Pontibacter liquoris: one gene and its partner. The protein of the gene in region 1 interacts with the protein of each later gene in a pairwise test. Links are inferred from orthologs where the notes say so. Each region holds a gene or a part of one and is shown on either strand. Other genes may lie near its edges.

What was found.
Region 2: the proteins of rpsL (region 1) and rimP interact in binary tests that used the Escherichia coli proteins (3 or more experiments, as listed by UniProt). The link is inferred for Pontibacter liquoris from one-to-one orthologs.

What each region holds. Positions count from the first base shown.
Region 1 is NZ_JALEBG010000003.1:616,581-625,310, forward strand. The notes cover bases 5,923-8,730. They hold rpsL (30S ribosomal protein S12), read right to left. Parts: upstream 7,630-8,730; coding sequence 7,216-7,629; downstream 5,923-7,215. Other genes in these bases: fusA (elongation factor G), read right to left, coding at 5,923-6,730; rpsG (30S ribosomal protein S7), read right to left, coding at 6,733-7,200; LWL52_RS19650 (DUF3467 domain-containing protein), read right to left, coding at 7,734-8,051; rpoC (DNA-directed RNA polymerase subunit beta'), read right to left, coding at 8,060-8,730. Also shown: rplP (50S ribosomal protein L16), read right to left, coding at 1-248; rpsC (30S ribosomal protein S3), read right to left, coding at 279-1,076; rplV (50S ribosomal protein L22), read right to left, coding at 1,081-1,473; rpsS (30S ribosomal protein S19), read right to left, coding at 1,475-1,753; rplB (50S ribosomal protein L2), read right to left, coding at 1,754-2,581; rplW (50S ribosomal protein L23), read right to left, coding at 2,591-2,878; rplD (50S ribosomal protein L4), read right to left, coding at 2,878-3,507; rplC (50S ribosomal protein L3), read right to left, coding at 3,509-4,126; rpsJ (30S ribosomal protein S10), read right to left, coding at 4,313-4,618; more of fusA, read right to left, coding at 4,628-5,922. UniProt on the Escherichia coli protein: With S4 and S5 plays an important role in translational accuracy. Interacts with and stabilizes bases of the 16S rRNA that are involved in tRNA selection in the A site and with the mRNA backbone.
Region 2 is NZ_JALEBG010000001.1:56,056-64,891, forward strand. The notes cover bases 1-2,914. They hold rimP (ribosome maturation factor RimP), read right to left. Parts: upstream 1,738-2,914; coding sequence 1,264-1,737; downstream 1-1,263. Other genes in these bases: nusA (transcription termination factor NusA), read right to left, coding at 1-1,256; LWL52_RS00205 (endonuclease/exonuclease/phosphatase family protein), read left to right, coding at 2,060-2,914. Outside these bases: more of LWL52_RS00205, read left to right, coding at 2,915-3,193; cysS (cysteine--tRNA ligase), read left to right, coding at 3,315-4,808; LWL52_RS00215 (M28 family peptidase), read left to right, coding at 4,798-5,811; LWL52_RS00220 (amidohydrolase family protein), read left to right, coding at 6,375-7,676; LWL52_RS00225 (amidohydrolase family protein), read left to right, coding at 7,857-8,836.

The DNA of each region.
Region 1 (8,730 bases):
ATACGCACTTCAGCAGGCTTCTTGGTAATAGGCTTGTCAGGGAAGATACGGATCCAAACCTGACCCTCACGTTTCATGGCTCTTGTCATGGCAATACGGGCGGCCTCAATCTGGCGGCTTGTAATCCATGAAGCTTCAAGCGATTTTATTGCAAATGAACCAAATGAAATGGTGCTGCCTCTATGAGCCAGACCTTTCACGCGGCCTTTTTGCATTTTTCTATATTTTGTCCTTTTCGGCTGTAACATTTTCTAAAATCTAATAATGTTATCAAACAATTATTGACGTGGCTTGGCATTACGCTTCGGACCACCACCACCTGCGCCATCCGATTTCTTATTTCGGTTGCCACCACTGCGTCGGTCGTTTCCGCCACGTCTGTCATTACCACCACCACCTGTTGCACCAGGTCCTTTGCTCTCTAAACCTGCGTTAGGCGTAAGATCTTTTTTGCCGTATACTTCGCCTTTAAAGATCCATACTTTGATGCCTAACTTGCCATATACCGTCTGTGCTTCAGATAAAGCATAATCGATATCGGCACGAAGTGTATGAAGCGGTGTTCTACCTTCTTTGTAGTGCTCGGTTCTTGCCATTTCAGCACCACCAAGGCGGCCTGAAACCTGCACTTTGATACCTTCAGCACCTACACGCAGGGCAGAAGCAATAGCCTGCTTCATGGCACGACGGAAAGAGATACGCGCGGCCAACTGCTGAGCAATAGACTCACCTACCAGCTTTGCATCTAACTCAGGACGCTTGATCTCGAAGATGTTGATCTGAACATCTTTGTTCGTCAACTTCTTAAGCTCTTCTTTGATCTTGTCAACTTCCGCTCCGCCTTTACCGATAACCACACCTGGTCGGGCCGTGTTTATAGTAATGGTAATGCGCTTAAGCGTTCTTTCAATAATGATTTTAGAAATGCCGCCCTTAGGGATACGCGCCAGGATATATTTTCTGATTTTCTCGTCTTCAATCAGCTTTTCAGCGAAATCTTTGCCGCCATACCAGTTAGAATCCCAACCCTTTACAATTCCGAGTCTAAACCCGATTGGATTAACTTTCTGTCCCATGTTCTTACTTATTGGCTTTTTTAGATTTCTTTGATTGCTGCTCAAGCTGATCTTCTGTCATGCTATCGATTACGAGCGTAACATGATTGGATCTCTTTCTGATGCGGTATCCACGGCCTTGTGGCGCAGGACGAAGACGCTTCAGCATTTTACCTTCGTCTACAAAGATCTCTTTGATATAAAGGTTTGCATCTTCAATGCGTCCTTCTTCATTCGCCTGCTGCCAGTTTGCCAAAGCTGATAAAAGAAGCTTCTCTAATCTTTCAGCACCGGAGTTAGCCTCAAACTTAAGTAAGCCGAGGGCTCTTGATACGCTCTTACCACGTATCAAACCCGCTACCAATCTCATCTTACGAGGAGAGGTAGGCACGTTTTTTAGTTTTGCTACTGCTTCCATCTTAACGCTTGCCTTTATCTTTTTTAGCAATATGACCTCTGAAGTTTCTGGTAGGGGCAAATTCGCCTAACTTATGACCTACCATGTTCTCCGTTACATACACCGGAATAAATTTATTGCCGTTGTGTACTGCAAATGTATGTCCTACAAAATCCGGAGAAATCATGGATCTGCGGGACCAGGTTTTGATAACAGTCTTTTTGTTAGACTCGTTCATCGCACCTACTTTCTTCTCGAGCCTATAGTCAATATAAGGGCCCTTTTTTAATGATCTAGCCATTTATTTTTTCTTTCCTCTATTAACTATCAGCTGTTCAGAATATTTGTTCTTGTTTCGGGTCTTCAGACCTTTCGACAATAAGCCTTTGCGTGAACGTGGGTGACCACCAGAAGACTTACCTTCACCACCACCCATAGGGTGATCGACAGGGTTCATGGCAACACCACGTACTCTTGGACGCTTACCTAACCATCTGCTACGTCCTGCTTTTCCAAGCTTCACGTTCATGTGGTCTCCGTTCGAAACAGTTCCTACTGTAGCATAGCAGTTCACCAGCACCATGCGCAGTTCGCCAGAAGGCAACTTGATGGTAGCATAGCGGCCTTCGCGGGCTACAAGCTGTGCATAAGATCCGGCGCTGCGTGCAAGCACGGCTCCGTTTCCTGGCTGCAGTTCAATGTTGTGAACAATAGTACCTAGAGGAATGTCAGACAAAGGCAAGCAGTTACCTACCTCTGGTGCTATACCAGGGCCAGAAACGATCACAGTGCCTACTTGTAAGCCAGACGGAGCAATGATGTAGCTCTTTTCGCCATCGGCATAAAATACAAGGGCAATACGTGCCGTTCTGTTCGGATCGTACTCAATTGTCTTCACCGTAGCAGGAACGCCATACTTGTTCCGCTTGAAGTCAACAATTCTGTACTTTTGCTTATGCCCACCGCCGATATAGCGCATGGTCATTTTTCCTGAATTGTTACGTCCACCAGATTTTGATAGGGGTGCCAACAAAGATTTCTCAGGAGTAGTTGCTGTGATTTCATCAAAAGCAGGGGCTACTCTAAATCTTTGACCTGGTGTTATTGGTCTTAACTTTTTTAAAGCCATTTTAATTAATTATATGCCGCTATAAAAGTCTATTACATCGCCCTCTTTCAGGGTTACGATTGCTTTTTTAATTGGAGTGGTCCGGCCAGACACAGCACCCGACTTGGTATACTTGGTCTTCACTTTGCCGTTTGTGCGCATGGTAGCTACTTTCTGAACTGTAACACCATACAACTTTTCTACTGCCTTCTTGATTTCTACTTTGTTGGCTTTTCTGTCCACCTCGAAAGTATACTTTCCAACCTCGTTCATGGCAGCATACTTTTCTGTTACCAGTGGTTTTCTAAGTACGTTCATTATTTAGCGCTTAAGAGGTTTTCTAAAACATTAACTGACTCCTCAACCAGCAGAAGCTTCTGCGTGTTCAGCAGGTCATAAGTATTGACATCAGAAGCAGTCGTGATTTTTAACTTCGGAAGGTTTCTTCCTGAAAGCACGATGTTCTTATCTACTGCAGGTAATACCATCAGGGTCTTGCCTGTTGACTGCAAGTTGTTCAGGATGCCTTTGAACTCTTTTGTCTTAGGCGTTTCCAAAGAGAACGACTCCAGCAGAGCCACTTTGTTATCACGCGCTAACAAAGAAAGAGCAGATAAACGGGCTACTGCTTTCAGTTTTTTGTTCAGCTTGAAGCTGTAGTTTCTTGGCTTAGGACCAAATACACGACCACCGCCAACAAATACAGGAGATTTTAAGCTGCCAGCACGGGCGCCGCCTGTACCTTTCTGCTTTTTAATCTTTTTAGTAGATCCGGCTACTTCGTTTCTTTCTTTTGACTTGTGCGTACCTTGTCTCTGATTAGCCAGATACTGCTTCACGTCAAGATACATGGCATGCTCGTTCGGCTCTACACCAAAGATCGCATCTGAAAGCGTCACCTTTCTACCTGTATCTTCACCTTTGATATTGAATACAGAAAGCTCCATTTTATTTCTCAATTAACACGTAAGAATTCTTGGCACCTGGTACAGAGCCACTAACAACTAATAGGTTTTTGTCTGCCACAACGCGTAGAACAGTCAGGTTTTGTACCTTCACTCTGTTGCCACCCATTCTGCCGGCCATGCGCATACCTTTGAACACGCGGGAAGGCCAGGAGCAGGCACCAATTGAACCAGGGTGTCTTGCGCGGTTATGCTGACCGTGGGTCTGACCACCAACACCAGCAAAGTTGTGACGCTTTACTACACCCTGAAAACCTTTACCTTTTGATGTACCAACAACATCAATAAACTCACCCTCTTCAAAAAGAGTAGCGTCTACTGTGTCGCCCAGGTTGAAAGAAGCTCCTTCAACATCAAACTCCGCTACTTTCTTCTTTGGAGAAGTGTTTGCTTTCTGAAAGTGACCCGCTTCCGCTTTAGTCGTTCTCTTAAGCTTTTTCTCGCCATAGCCAATCTGCACAGCTGCATAGCCATCAGTTTCGACTGTCTTCACCTGAGTAACTACACATGGGCCGGCTTGGATAAGCGTAACGGGTGTGTATTTACCATCTGCTGTGAAGAGGCTTGTCATTCCGATTTTTTTACCGATAATTCCAGGCATTCAACTTTCTAATTAATAGATGGATACAATAATTTATCTCTCCTCAGTTTTGCTAAGGGAGTGCAAAGTTAATCAAATTTAAATTTTTATTGCAACCTTTCTCTAAAATATTTATTATCAATGCAGTACTAAATAAAAAAGGAGAACCGTTTCGGGTCCTCCTTTTATACTTAAACGGGATGCTTATCAAACTTTGATCTCTACATCCACACCGCTCGGAAGCTCAAGCTTCATCAGGGCGTCTACTGTTTTAGAGCTGGTAGAGTAAATATCTACCAATCTCTTGTAAGTGCAAAGCTGGAACTGCTCACGCGATTTTTTGTTTACGTGTGGCGAACGCAACACAGTAAACTTATCTTTCTCAGTTGGAAGCGGAATTGGTCCACTTACGATGGCACCGGTAGCTTTTACAGCTTTTACAATCTTCTCAGAAGACTTGTCTACCAGGTTATGGTCGTAAGACTTTAATTTTATTCTGATTTTCTGATTCATTTTATACTACTATTTAGCTGCAGTTCCTTTAATTTTTGCAATGATCGCATCTGCCAGGTTTTGAGGCACCTGCTCATAATGAGAGAAGGTTAACGAAGCAGTAGCTCTACCAGAAGTAATGGTACGAAGATCGGTTACGTAACCGAACAGTTCCGAAAGTGGCACATCGGCCTTTACTACGGTTGCTGTTCCTTTGGTGTCCATACCTTTCATGATACCTCTTCTTCTGTTCAGGTCACCTGTTACCGGTCCGGTATACTCATCCGGCGTAACAACGTCTACAGACATGATTGGCTCCAGAAGCTTTGGTGCGCACTGCTTACCAGCTTCTTTGAAGCCCTGACGTGCAGCAAGTTCGAAGGAAAGCGAATCAGAGTCAACGTCGTGGAAAGAGCCATGGAACAGGCGTACTTTCATGGAGTCGAGCGGGAAGCCTGCCAGGATACCATTCTTCATGGCTTCTTCGAAACCTTTCTGAACAGCCGGGATAAATTCCTTTGGAATAATACCACCTACAATCGCATTCACGAACTCCAGCCCTTGCTTGCCATCTTCACGTGGTCCCATATTGAACACGATGTCGGCAAACTTACCACGACCACCTGACTGCTTCTTGAACACTTCGCGGTGTTCAACTGTCTTAGTAATCGTTTCTTTGTAAGCTACCTGTGGTGCACCCTGGTTCAATTCAACCTTGAATTCACGCTTCATACGGTCGATGATGATCTCCAGGTGAAGCTCGCCCATACCTCTTAGGATCGTCTGGCCGGTTTCTTCATCTGTGTTCACCTGCAGGGTTGGATCTTCTTCGATGAGTTTAGCAATTGCCATACCCATTTTATCAGAGTCTGCCTGCGTCTTCGGCTCAATAGCATAGCCAATTACTGGCTCAGGGAACTCCATTGATTCCAAAACAATTTTCGCGTTTTGATCACAAAGGGTGTCACCTGTTTTGATGTCTTTGAAACCTACTACCGCGCCAATGTCGCCAGCTTCCAGTCTTTCGATCTGGTTCTGCTTGTTGGCGTGCATCTGGAAGATACGGGAGATACGCTCTTTGTTGTTCGAACGCGTGTTGTATACATACGAACCGGACTCCAGAATGCCTGAGTAAGCGCGTACGAAGCACAAACGTCCTACGTAAGGGTCTGTTGCAATTTTGAACGCCAGACCTGCAAACGGATCTTTTACGTCCGGCTTACGGCTTATTTCTTCGCCTGTATCAGGGTTGGTACCTTTGATGCTTTCCTTATCCATTGGTGAAGGGATAAGCGCCATCACATAGTCCAACATAGTTTGAACTCCCTTGTTCTTGAAAGAAGAACCACACACCATCGGTACAATGGCCATGTCAATGGTTGCAGCACGAAGAGCAGCTAATATCTCATCTTCTGTGATAGAATTAGGATCGTCGAAGTATTTCTCCATCAATCTTTCGTCATAATCTGCCACAGCTTCCAGAAGTTTCTCTCTGTACTCTTCTGCTTCCTCCAACATATCATCTGGAATTGGAACTTCGGTAAAGGTCATGCCTTTATCGTGCTCATTCCATTTGATACCTCTGAAGTTTACTAAGTCAACCACACCTTCAAAGTTATCTTCTGCGCCAATCGGAAGCTGCAAGGCAACGGCATTGCTACCCAGCATCTCTCGTACTTGCTTACAAACCGCTAAGAAGTCTGCGCCAGAACGGTCCATTTTATTAACGAAACCAATACGGGCAACTTTGTAGTTGTCAGCTAGTCTCCAGTTAGTCTCAGACTGTGGCTCAACGCCATCAACTGCACTAAACAAGAACACCAGGCCATCTAATACACGCAGGGAACGGTTTACCTCTACGGTAAAGTCAACGTGACCTGGGGTATCAATGATGTTGATATGGTAATCCTGATTTCTGTATTTCCAGTCTACTGTAACGGCAGCAGAAGTAATGGTGATACCTCTCTCCTGCTCTTGCTCCATCCAGTCGGTAGTAGCTGCACCATCATGAACTTCGCCCAGCTTGTGGGATTTGCCCGTGTAGTAAAGGATACGCTCTGTCGTTGTGGTTTTACCCGCATCGATGTGAGCCGCTATACCTATATTTCTTGTAAATCTTAAATCTCTTGCCATTACTAGAATCTAAAGTGTGAGAAGGCTTTGTTTGCTTCTGCCATTCTGTGGGTGTCGTCTTTTTTCTTAACGGCAGCCCCTTCACCTTTTGCAGCCGCGATAATTTCGCCTGCCAATCTATCTTTCATTGTTTTCTCACCACGCTTACGCGCATAAGAAATCATCCACTTAATACCCAGAGATACTCTGCGGTCCGGACGAACCTCAGTCGGCACTTGGAATGTAGCTCCTCCTACTCTACGGCTTTTCACCTCTACGCTTGGCATGATGTTATTCAATGCCTTCTTCCAGGTTTCCAGTCCGTTTTCTTTTGTTCTTGACTCTACTAATTCTACAGCATCATAGAAGATACCATAAGCAACACTTTTCTTTCCGTCTTCCATCATGTAGTTAACGAAACGTGTTACCAATGTCTCTTTGTATTTTGGATCAGGAAGGAGTATTCTACTTTTAGGCTTTGCTTTTCTCATTGTATTAACTCTTAATTATTTCTTTTTTCCTTTACCTGCAGCTGCTGCTGGCTGGCCTGGTTTCGGTCGCTTCGCGCCATACTTGGAACGTGACTGAAGACGTCCGCTAACACCTGCGGTATCAAGGGCACCACGTACGATATGGTAACGTACACCTGGTAAATCTTTCACTCTACCACCTCTGATCAGCACAATCGAGTGCTCCTGAAGGTTGTGACCTTCACCAGGGATATAGGCGTTTACTTCTTTACCATTTGTAAGTCTAACTCTGGCAACTTTACGCATGGCAGAGTTTGGCTTCTTAGGCGTAGTAGTATATACCCTCGTACATACACCACGGCGCTGTGGGCATGAATCTAGCGCAGGAGATTTTGACTTTGAAGTCAGTTTCTCTCTACCCTTTCTTACTAATTGCTGTATAGTAGGCATTTACAATCTGTTAATTAAAGATTTTTCCACTTTAAATTTTGGAATGCAAAGGTATAAAATTGCCCTTGCAATTTCAAAATTTTAATTCATTAATTATTAGCACCTTAGGCTTCGCCTACTGTTCCGCCAAAGTTCATGGGGAAAGAAGGGGCTTCCTGTGCGTGCTTTATTTCGCCAAAACTAGCCTCGAATTTTGTAATGTTATCGGCCAGAGCCGCCAACAATCGTTTGGCATGCTCTGGCGTGATAACAATTCTTGACTTGACTTTTGCTTTGGGCAGCCCTGGCATCAACCGAATAAAATCAATTACAAATTCGCTGCTGGAGTGCGCGATCATGGCCAGGTTGGCATACTCGCCTTCTGCTATTTCCTCGCTCAGCTCAATGTTTATTTGATTCTGCTTCTGCAATTCTTCTGCCATTGCCCGGTTTATTTATTTTGCAATTCCTGTTGTCTTTTGGTCGTGGCCTTTTTTGACTCAACCAACGAATCATACTCTTCCTGGCTTCCTACAATCAGGCTCTGGTATTCTCTCAGACCAGTACCGGCAGGGATCAGGTGTCCTACAATCACGTTCTCTTTCAAGCCCAGCAGTTCATCTGCCTTACCTTTGATAGCCGCTTCGCTCAGTACCTTGGTGGTTTCCTGGAACGAGGCAGCAGAGATAAAGCTTTGCGTACCCAGGGACGCCTGTGTGATACCCTGCAACGTTGGACGAGATACCGATGGCTGTGCATCACGCACAGTCACCAGGCGCATGTCACGGCGCTTGAGGCTCGAGTTCTCATCCCGCAGTCTGCGGGCGGTCACGATCTGGCCCGGCTTCAGGTTCGCTGATTCACCGGCATCCTCCACTACTTTCATGTCAATGATGCGATCATTTTCTTCCATGAAGGTAATTTTGTCTACCACCTGGTGCTCCAGGAAGCTGGTGTCGCCCGGATCCACAACCACTACTTTCTGCATCATCTGGCGAACAACCACTTCAATGTGCTTGTCGTTGATCTTCACACCCTGCAAACGGTATACTTCCTGTATCTCATTTACCAGGTATTCCTGCACAGCACCCGGACCCTGAATGTTCAGGATATCGGTTGGCG
Region 2 (8,836 bases), on another replicon or contig:
TATTGGTTATCTTCTTCTTCCTCTAACTCTTCGCGGAGCACAGAGAGCACATCATCAATGGTTTCCTCTTCCAACTCGGTGCGGCGCAGCAGGTCTTCTTTGCTTACGGCCAGCACGCTCTTGGCAGTATCGAGGCCAATGCGGTGAAGCTCCTCAATTACCCATCCTTCTATTTCGTCTGAGAACTCATCCAGGTTGATATCCTCTTCAAACGTTTCTGACTCACGGAATACGTCGATCTCCAGGCCAACCAAACGGCTGGCAAGTTTGATGTTCTGGCCGCCTTTGCCAATAGCCAACGACACCTGGTCCGGCTTCAGGAACACCGATACGCGACCGGATTCCTCGTCAATTTTCATGCTGCTGATCTTTGCCGGGCTAAGGGCACGCTGGATGTATAGCTCCAGGTTGTCGGTGTAGTTGATCACGTCGATGTTCTCGTTCTCCAGCTCGCGCACGATGCTGTGGATACGCGAACCTTTCATGCCCACGCAGGCACCTACCGGGTCGATCCGGTCGTCGAACGACTCTACGGCTACCTTGGCACGCTCGCCGGGCTCGCGCACGATCTTCTTGATAGCGATCAGGCCGTCAAAGATCTCGGGCACTTCGTTTTCGAACAAGCGCTCCAGAAAAGCCGGCGATGTACGGGAAAGTATGATCTTAGGGTTTCCGTTCACAATTTCCACGCGCTGTACCACGGCACGCACCTGGTCGCCTTTGCGGTAGCGGTCTTTCGGGATCTGCTCGCCTTTAGGGATAAGCAGTTCGTTCTCTTCCTGGTCGAGCAGCAGCACTTCGCGGTTCCATACCTGGTATACTTCCCCGGAGATGATCTCGCCCACCTGGTCTTTATACTTCTGGAACAGCAGTTCCTTTTCCATGTCTTTGATGCGCTGGATCAGCGTCTGGCGGGCTGTGAGCACGGCGCGGCGGCCGAAGTCTTCCAGCTGTATTTCCTCCGACACCTCTTCACCTACTTCAAAATCAGGCTCGATCTTACGGGCATCCGTCAGGCTGATTTTATCATAATCCCAGATGTCCTCAGAGTTGTCGTCCACGATTTCGCGGTTACGCCAGATCTCCAGGTCACCCTTCTCCACGTTCAGGATGATGTCAAAGTTCTCGTCGGTACCCCACTTTTTACGGATCATGGTACGGAATACATCCTCCAGAATGCGCATCATCGTAGGGCGGTCTATGTTCTTGAATTTCGCAAATTCCGCGAACGACTCGATCAGGACTGAACTGTTCATTAGTTTATCATTTAAAAGATATTACCACATTTGCTTTTACAATCTCCCCGAAAGGTATTTGCACAGGCACATACGTTGCCTTTTTGCCTTTTTGTTTTGTTTCTTCCAGTAAACCGATGCCGTTTTCCGTCACATCCTCCAGTTTGCCGGTTTTCTCGGTGCCGTCCTGCAGTTTTACTTTCAGGCTGCGGCCCACGTTGCGCTGGTACTGCTTGGGCTGGGTAAGCGGAAAATCCACCCCCGGCGAGCTTACCTCCAGCACATAGCTCACTTCTTCGCCAAAGGTCTCCTCGATCCTTTTGTTGATGCGGCGGCTGATGGTTGCGCACTGGTCAATGGTAATGCCTTGTTCGCCATCGGCCAGCACCGTGATCTTGGGCCGCACCGGCGTGTCAGACACGGCCACATCCACAACAAACAGGTCCTCTTGCGGAAGACTGGCTTCCGCGGCCTCTTTTATGAATTTTGCAGTTATTGCCATAGCTAACGGTTAAGAAATAAAGAAGGGGACTTCGTGTCCCCTCAACTCTCCTTGGAAATATAGCCACAAATTTACGATAAAAACATCATATACACAATAGTGTTCGTTTGAGGCGTATATTTTAATTCTGTAACAGAACTATATTCCAGCAAAATCCGGGGCAGGGCCATTGCACGTTGCGCAATAACCAGTGGAGGGTTTGTTCGGTAATAACACGCCGCAGTGCGTTAAAGTTCGCGCGTTTACTGCCCCTGCAGCCTGCAGGCAAGATATTATACCCTGGCATGAGATAGATAGACGCTTTCTTTGTAAGTTTGCTACAATGGCGGAAACGTTTAAGAAAATAAGACGGCGGATATGGCTCATTTTCAACATCGTGGTGGTGTTGTGGGTGCTGGCGGGCGTGCTATGCCTGCAGGTGCCGCCTTACAAGTTCTGGCCCGCCGGTTTTGTAGCCTTTTCGCTGCCCGGTGCCCTTGTCTTAAATTTCCTGTTTCTGCTGTACTGGGCGCTGCGCCGCTCCTGGGTAGTAGTGCTGCCGCTGGCGGTGCTGGTGCTGGGCCACAATTATTACAGCCGGCTGGTGGCTTTCCGGGTTGGGGAGAAAACAGCGCCCGCAGGTGCCAAAACGCTGCAGGTGCTTTCTTACAACACGCATATTTTTAATGCTTATTTAGGCACCCCAAAGAGCCAGCAGACCACCGCCGGCGAAATGATCGACTGGATTGCCACCCACCCGGCCGATGTGTACTGCCTGCAGGAGTTTTACAGCAAGCGCCATTCCAATGTATACAACACCATCAGCAAAATAGGCGTGCGCTACGACAAGTATAGGTTCTTTTCTGTAGCCAACATAGACCGCGAAAAGGGCGATATCGGCATTGTGATCTTTTCCAGGTACCCTATAGTTAAAAGGGGCGTGATCAACTTCGAGATGGCCAGTGCCAACCGCGTAATCTGGGCAGATATAGATGTGAAAGGTGACACGGTGCGCATCTACGCGGCTCACCTGCAGTCGATGAGCATCAAGTCGGAAGATATCGAAAACACGTATTATGCCATTGGCGACGAGGCAAGCTTTAAGAAAGAAGGGCGCAACGTAGCGCGCCGGTTGCGGAAAGGGTTCATAGCCCGGGGCCACCAGATCGAGACGCTGCTGGCGCATGTGGCCGAGTCGCCGTACCCGGTTATTGTTTGCGGCGATTTTAACGATATCCCTTTCAGTTATACTTACAACCAGATGGCCAAGCTGCTGGAGAATGCTTTTGTGGAGGCGGGCAGCGGGGTGGGAGCGACCTACAACGGGCCCATACCGTTTCTGCGCATCGACAACCAGTTTTACAGCCCCAGCCTGCAGGCTTACGAGTATAAAACACATTATGAGATGGGCCTTTCAGACCACTTTCCGGTATCGGTTAAGTATGTGCTGCACCCCGACACCGTACCGGCCCGTTAGGAGATAGCAGACAATATGTATAATTTTGGCCCGAATACAGCCAGGCACCGGTTGCCGGCTACACTACTACAACAAAACGCAGCCGTATAAGACCCTCGGAGCTTATGCGCTTACCCATACCATGCAACAAAAACTGAATCTCTACAACACACTTACACGCAAAAAGGAAGAATTTGAACCCCTGCACGCCCCCTTTGTGGGCATGTATGTCTGCGGACCTACCGTGTATGGCGAACCGCACCTGGGCCATGCCCGCAGTGCCGTTACCTTCGATGTGCTTTACCGCTACCTCAAATACCTGGGGTATACCGTACGCTACGTGCGCAACGTAACGGATGTAGGCCATCTGGAAAATGACGCCGACGAAGGAGAGGATAAAATTCAGAAAAGAGCGAAGCTCGAGCACCTGGAGCCCATGGAGGTGGTGCAGCACTACACCAATATTTACCACGAGGAACTGCGCAAGCTCAACGTGCTGCCGCCCGATATTGAGCCCCGCGCCTCTGGCCACATCATCGAGCAGATCGAGATGATCCAGGAGATCCTGAAGAACGGCCTGGCCTACGAGGTAAACGGCTCGGTATACTTTGATGTGCCGGCTTACAACAAGGGGCATCATTATGGCAAGCTCTCGGGCCGCAACATAGACGATTTGCTCAGCAACACCCGCGCCACCGAAGGGCAGGAAGAAAAGCGTTCGCCGCTGGACTTCGCGCTCTGGAAAAAGGCCTCGCCACAGCACATCATGCGCTGGCCTTCGCCCTGGAGCGAGGGCTTTCCGGGGTGGCACCTGGAGTGCTCGGCCATGAGCCGCAAGTACTTAGGCATAACCTTTGATATACATGGCGGTGGGCTGGACCTGATGTTTCCGCACCACGAGTGCGAGATAGCGCAGAGCCAGGCCAGCGACAGCCACACGGATGCTGCCAAATACTGGGTGCACAACAACATGATCACGGTGAATGGCCAAAAGATGGGCAAGTCGCTGGGGAACTTTATCAACCTGAGCGAGCTGTTTAGTGGCAACCACGCCATGCTGGAGGAAAAATACTCTCCCATGACGATCCGCTTTTTCATCTTGCAGGCCCACTACCGTAGCACCCTGGACTTTAGCAACGAAGCCCTGCAGGCGGCGCGCAAAGGCTATACCAAGCTGATGAACGGCCTGCGGGTGCTGGCCAAACTGAGCACCGCCGTGGAAGACGCAGGCACGCCGGATGCCCAACTGAACGAAGAGCTGCTTAAGCTGAGCGAAGACTGCTTCCGGGGCATGAACGATGACCTGAATACTGCGCGCACGATTGCCGCGTTATTTAACCTGCTCAAGAAGATCAACAGCCTTTACCTGGGGCAGCTTCCGATGGCAGCGATAACCAGGGGCACCTTCGACACGATCCGCAGCACTTATACCCAGCTGGTACTGGATGTGCTGGGCCTGCAGGAGGAGCCTTCGGGCGATGTAGAGGAGATGCTGGAGCTGGTGCTGGGCTTTTACAAAGAAGCAAAAGAAACCAAAGCCTACGACAAAGTGGACCACATCCGGGCTGAGCTGAAGAAACAGGGGATCGTAATTAAAGATTTGAAAACAGGAATTGACTGGGCTTATGAAGAATAATATGATAGCGCTGGTGCTGTTGCTCGCTGGTTCGCTGGCCATGTATAGCTGCGACTCTGCCACCAACGGCGGCAGCCAGCAGGTGGCCAGCACCGAAGAAGCCAAGCCGGCGGTAAAAGCGCCGGCTTTTAATGCCGACTCCGCTTATAAGTTTGTGGCCAAGCAGGTGGCTTTCGGGCCGCGCGTGCCCAACACACCGGCGGCACAGCAAACGGGCGACTGGATCATCAGCAAGCTAAAGGAATATGGAGCCGAGGTAAAGGTTCAGAGCTTTCAGATGCGCGCTTTTGACGGCAAAATGCTTAACCTGCGCAACATCATCGCCTCTTATAACCCGCAGACGGCCAACCGCGTGCTGCTGGCTGCCCACTGGGATACGCGCCCTTTTGCCGACAAGGACAGCAGCAACCAGGATAAACCCATTGACGGGGCCAACGACGGCGGCAGCGGCGTTGGCGTACTGCTGGAAATGGCCCGCACTATACACACCGCGCAGCAGAAACCTGCAGTAGGCGTGGATATGATCTTTTTTGACGGCGAGGATTATGGCCAGCCCGATAACAGCGGCATACCCTATAAGGAAGATACCTGGTGCCTGGGCGCGCAATACTGGAGCAAAAACAAACACGTGCCCAACTATAAAGCCAACTACGGCATCCTGCTGGACATGGTCGGCGCTGAGAACGCCAAGTTTGCCCGCGAAGGTACTTCGATGCAACATGCCAAAGGGATTGTGGACAAAGTATGGAAAGCGGCTAATCACATCGGCTACTCCGACTACTTTAAGTATGAGAATGCTCCCGCCATTACCGACGACCATTCTTATGTGAACAACTGGGCCAATATTCGCATGATCGACGTGATCGAATATAACATGGGCGCCCCCGACGGCGATTATTTTGGCCCTTACCATCACCGCCATACCGACAACATGGACGTGATCAGCCCCCGGACGCTGAAAGCCGTGGGCCAGACCATGCTGCATGTAGTGTATAACGAGTAAGTTATACTTCAAAGCACTTCATAAAAAAAGGTCACCACGCGGTGCCCTTTTTTTATGCTTAACACGATTTTATTTTGCACTTACTAGCTTATCCTGGCCCATCTGTTCGATGGTTACTTTTGCGATATTCTGCGAGGTTTTCTGAAAGTCATTCTCCACTTGCTGCCTGATCACTATGTTATGCGACATAGATACAGTGATCATGTTGCTGTATTGCTTGGTAGCTGCTTGGGGCTCTTCCAAGCACCTGTTAGTTGCGCGGACTGGGCACAGGCATAAAGGAGCATCAACCCAAATAGCAGGAGCGCTGCCAGCACATTTTTGACCGGGAAGTTCATACCTTTTTCATTGCGACCGGGAATTAAGTAAAACACTATAAGAAATAACTGCAAACGGGAAATTGGGATTTGATTTCAAGTAACTGTATATAAAGAAGTTGTGCTTGTAAAAAGGGTGCTTGAAACACATAGAGCAAGCAATTGCCGGGTGAGAATTTTATTTATGCCGCTAAACTCTTAAGTTAAGGCACTCAACTAAACAAACGATTTACTTTACCCTTATTTATGAGATCTGAGAAGCAGTTAGTGGTGGCGCTTGGCCTGGCGGTGCTGCTGGGCAGCAGCCCTGTGCTGGCACAGGAAAAGCCGCATGTTTTTAAAGGGGCCCGCATTATTCCCGTTTCCGGCGAGCCCATTGCACAGGGCGTACTGGTGGTGCAGCATGGCAAAATTACCGCCCTAGGGCCTGTTGGCAAAGTGAAGGTGCCCAAAGATGCCGTGGAGTTTGATATGACCGGCAAGGTGCTGATGCCCGGCCTGGTAGATACGCATTCGCACCTGGGCGAAGGCTCCGGTGGCGATGGGTCGGCGGCACTGCACCCCGATGTGCGGGTGATGGATGGCATCAACCCCATAAGCGATACCTTCAAGCGGGCGCTGGCCGGCGGCATTACCACCGTGAACGTGATGCCGGGCTCAGGCCATTTGATGAGCGGCCAGACAGTATACCTCAAAATGCGCGAAGGCAAGACCATCGAAGACCTGACCTTCTGCACCGATGTGACCAACGGCATCTGCGGCGGCATGAAAATGGCCAATGGTACCAACCCCATGCGGCCGGCTCCTTTCCCGGGCACCCGCGCCAAATCGGCGGCCATGGACCGCCAGCTGTTCCTGGACGCGCAGCAGTATCAGAAAAAAATAAAAGCCGCCAAAGGCAAAGCCGATAAAATGCCGGAACGCAAGCCGCAGCTCGACCCGATTGTAGAGATACTAGATGGCCGGCGCATTGTGCACTTCCACACCCACCGCTACGAAGATATTTTAACGGCCCTGCGCCTGCAAAAAGAGTTTGGCTTTAAGCTGGTGCTGCACCACGTGAGCGAAGCCTGGAAAGCGGTGGATGAGATTAAAGCAGCCGGTGTGCCTGCCTCCATCATCACCCTGGATTCGCCGGGCGGTAAGGTCGAAGCCGTGGGCATTCACAACTCCAATGGCGCCGTGCTGGAGCGGGCGGGCGTGCTGACAGCCTTCCATACAGACGATGGTATTACCGACTCCCGCCTGTTTATGCGCAACGTATCGCTGGCGGTGCGGGCCGGCATGAGCAAGGAAAAAGCGATTGAGGGTATTACGCTGGCCGGCGCCAAAATGCTGGAACTCGATGGCCGCGTAGGATCGCTGGAGAAAGGCAAAGATGCAGATTTTGTGGTGCTCAGCGGCGAGCCCTTCAGCGTGTACACGCACGTGGAGCAGACGTGGGTAGAGGGCAAAAAACGCTTTGACCTGGCCAACCCCGAGGATAAGAAGTTTGCCACTGGTGGCTATAATGCCTACAATGGTGCACTGGATTTCCACACCGATTAAATCTGACAAAGGACATTTTGACAAAGGATAAAAGACGTTCTGAAGCAAGCACCTTATACTTGGCGAGCAAAGCAGAACGCATCGCAATTAATTTGCCGCTTCTATCTGAAAAATCCTTTGTCTAGCAGTCCTATGTCTAACATCTAACATCCTGCAACTAACAGCTAAAACAGAGTCAACATGCATAAAAATATACAAAAGGCTTCTGCCATACTTGCCGCCGGGCTGGCCATACTTGGTGGGCAGCAGGCGCGCGCGCAGATCGCCATCAAAGGTGAAACCGTTTATACCATGGCAGGCGCGCCGGTTAAAAATGGTGTGGTGCTGATAAAAGACGGCAAAATTGAAGCCGTAGGCGCTAACCTGGCCGTGCCGCAAAACTACAAAGTATACCAGGCCAAAGTAGTCACGCCGGGGCTGGTGGATGCCCATACTTCGGTAGGGTTGGCCGGCATTTACAACATCCCGGCCGACCAGCAGCAGCTCGAAAAAACGGCGCCGTTGCAGCCCGAGCTTCGCGCCCTGGATGCTTACGACCCTAACGAGGAGCTCATCGACTGGGTGCGCCGCTATGGTGTTACCACCATCAACACGGGCCACGCGCCGGGCGCCCTGGCCAGCGGGCAAACCATGGTCATCAAAACATCCCCGCAGGGTTTTAGAACGCTAATGGATACCACCAGCATGGTTGCTTTTACGCTGGGATCTACCGTGGCGGAGAACTATAACTCGCCAAAGACCGCTGCCAAAGGACTGGCCATGTTGCGCTCCGAGCTGCAGGCGGCGCAGGTATACGGCAAGAAAATGGCCAATGCCGATGCCAGCAAGCGCCCGGACCGCAACCTGAAACTGGAATACCTGGCCGGTGTGCTCAGTGGCAAGTATAAGGCGCTTGTTACTGCCAACAAAGCCCAGGATATTATGGGCGCCCTGCGCCTGGCCAAAGAGTTTAACCTCAAAATGGTGCTGGATGGCGCTGCAGAAGCATACCTGCTGGTAGACGAGATAAAAGCGGCCGGTGTTCCCGTGATCATTCATCCCACTATGGCGCGCGCCAACGAAGACCTGAAGAACATGTCGTTCGAGACGGCGGGCGTGTTGGCAAAAGCCGGCATCCCGGTGGCTATCCAGAGTGGCTTTGAGGCCTATGTGCCACGCGC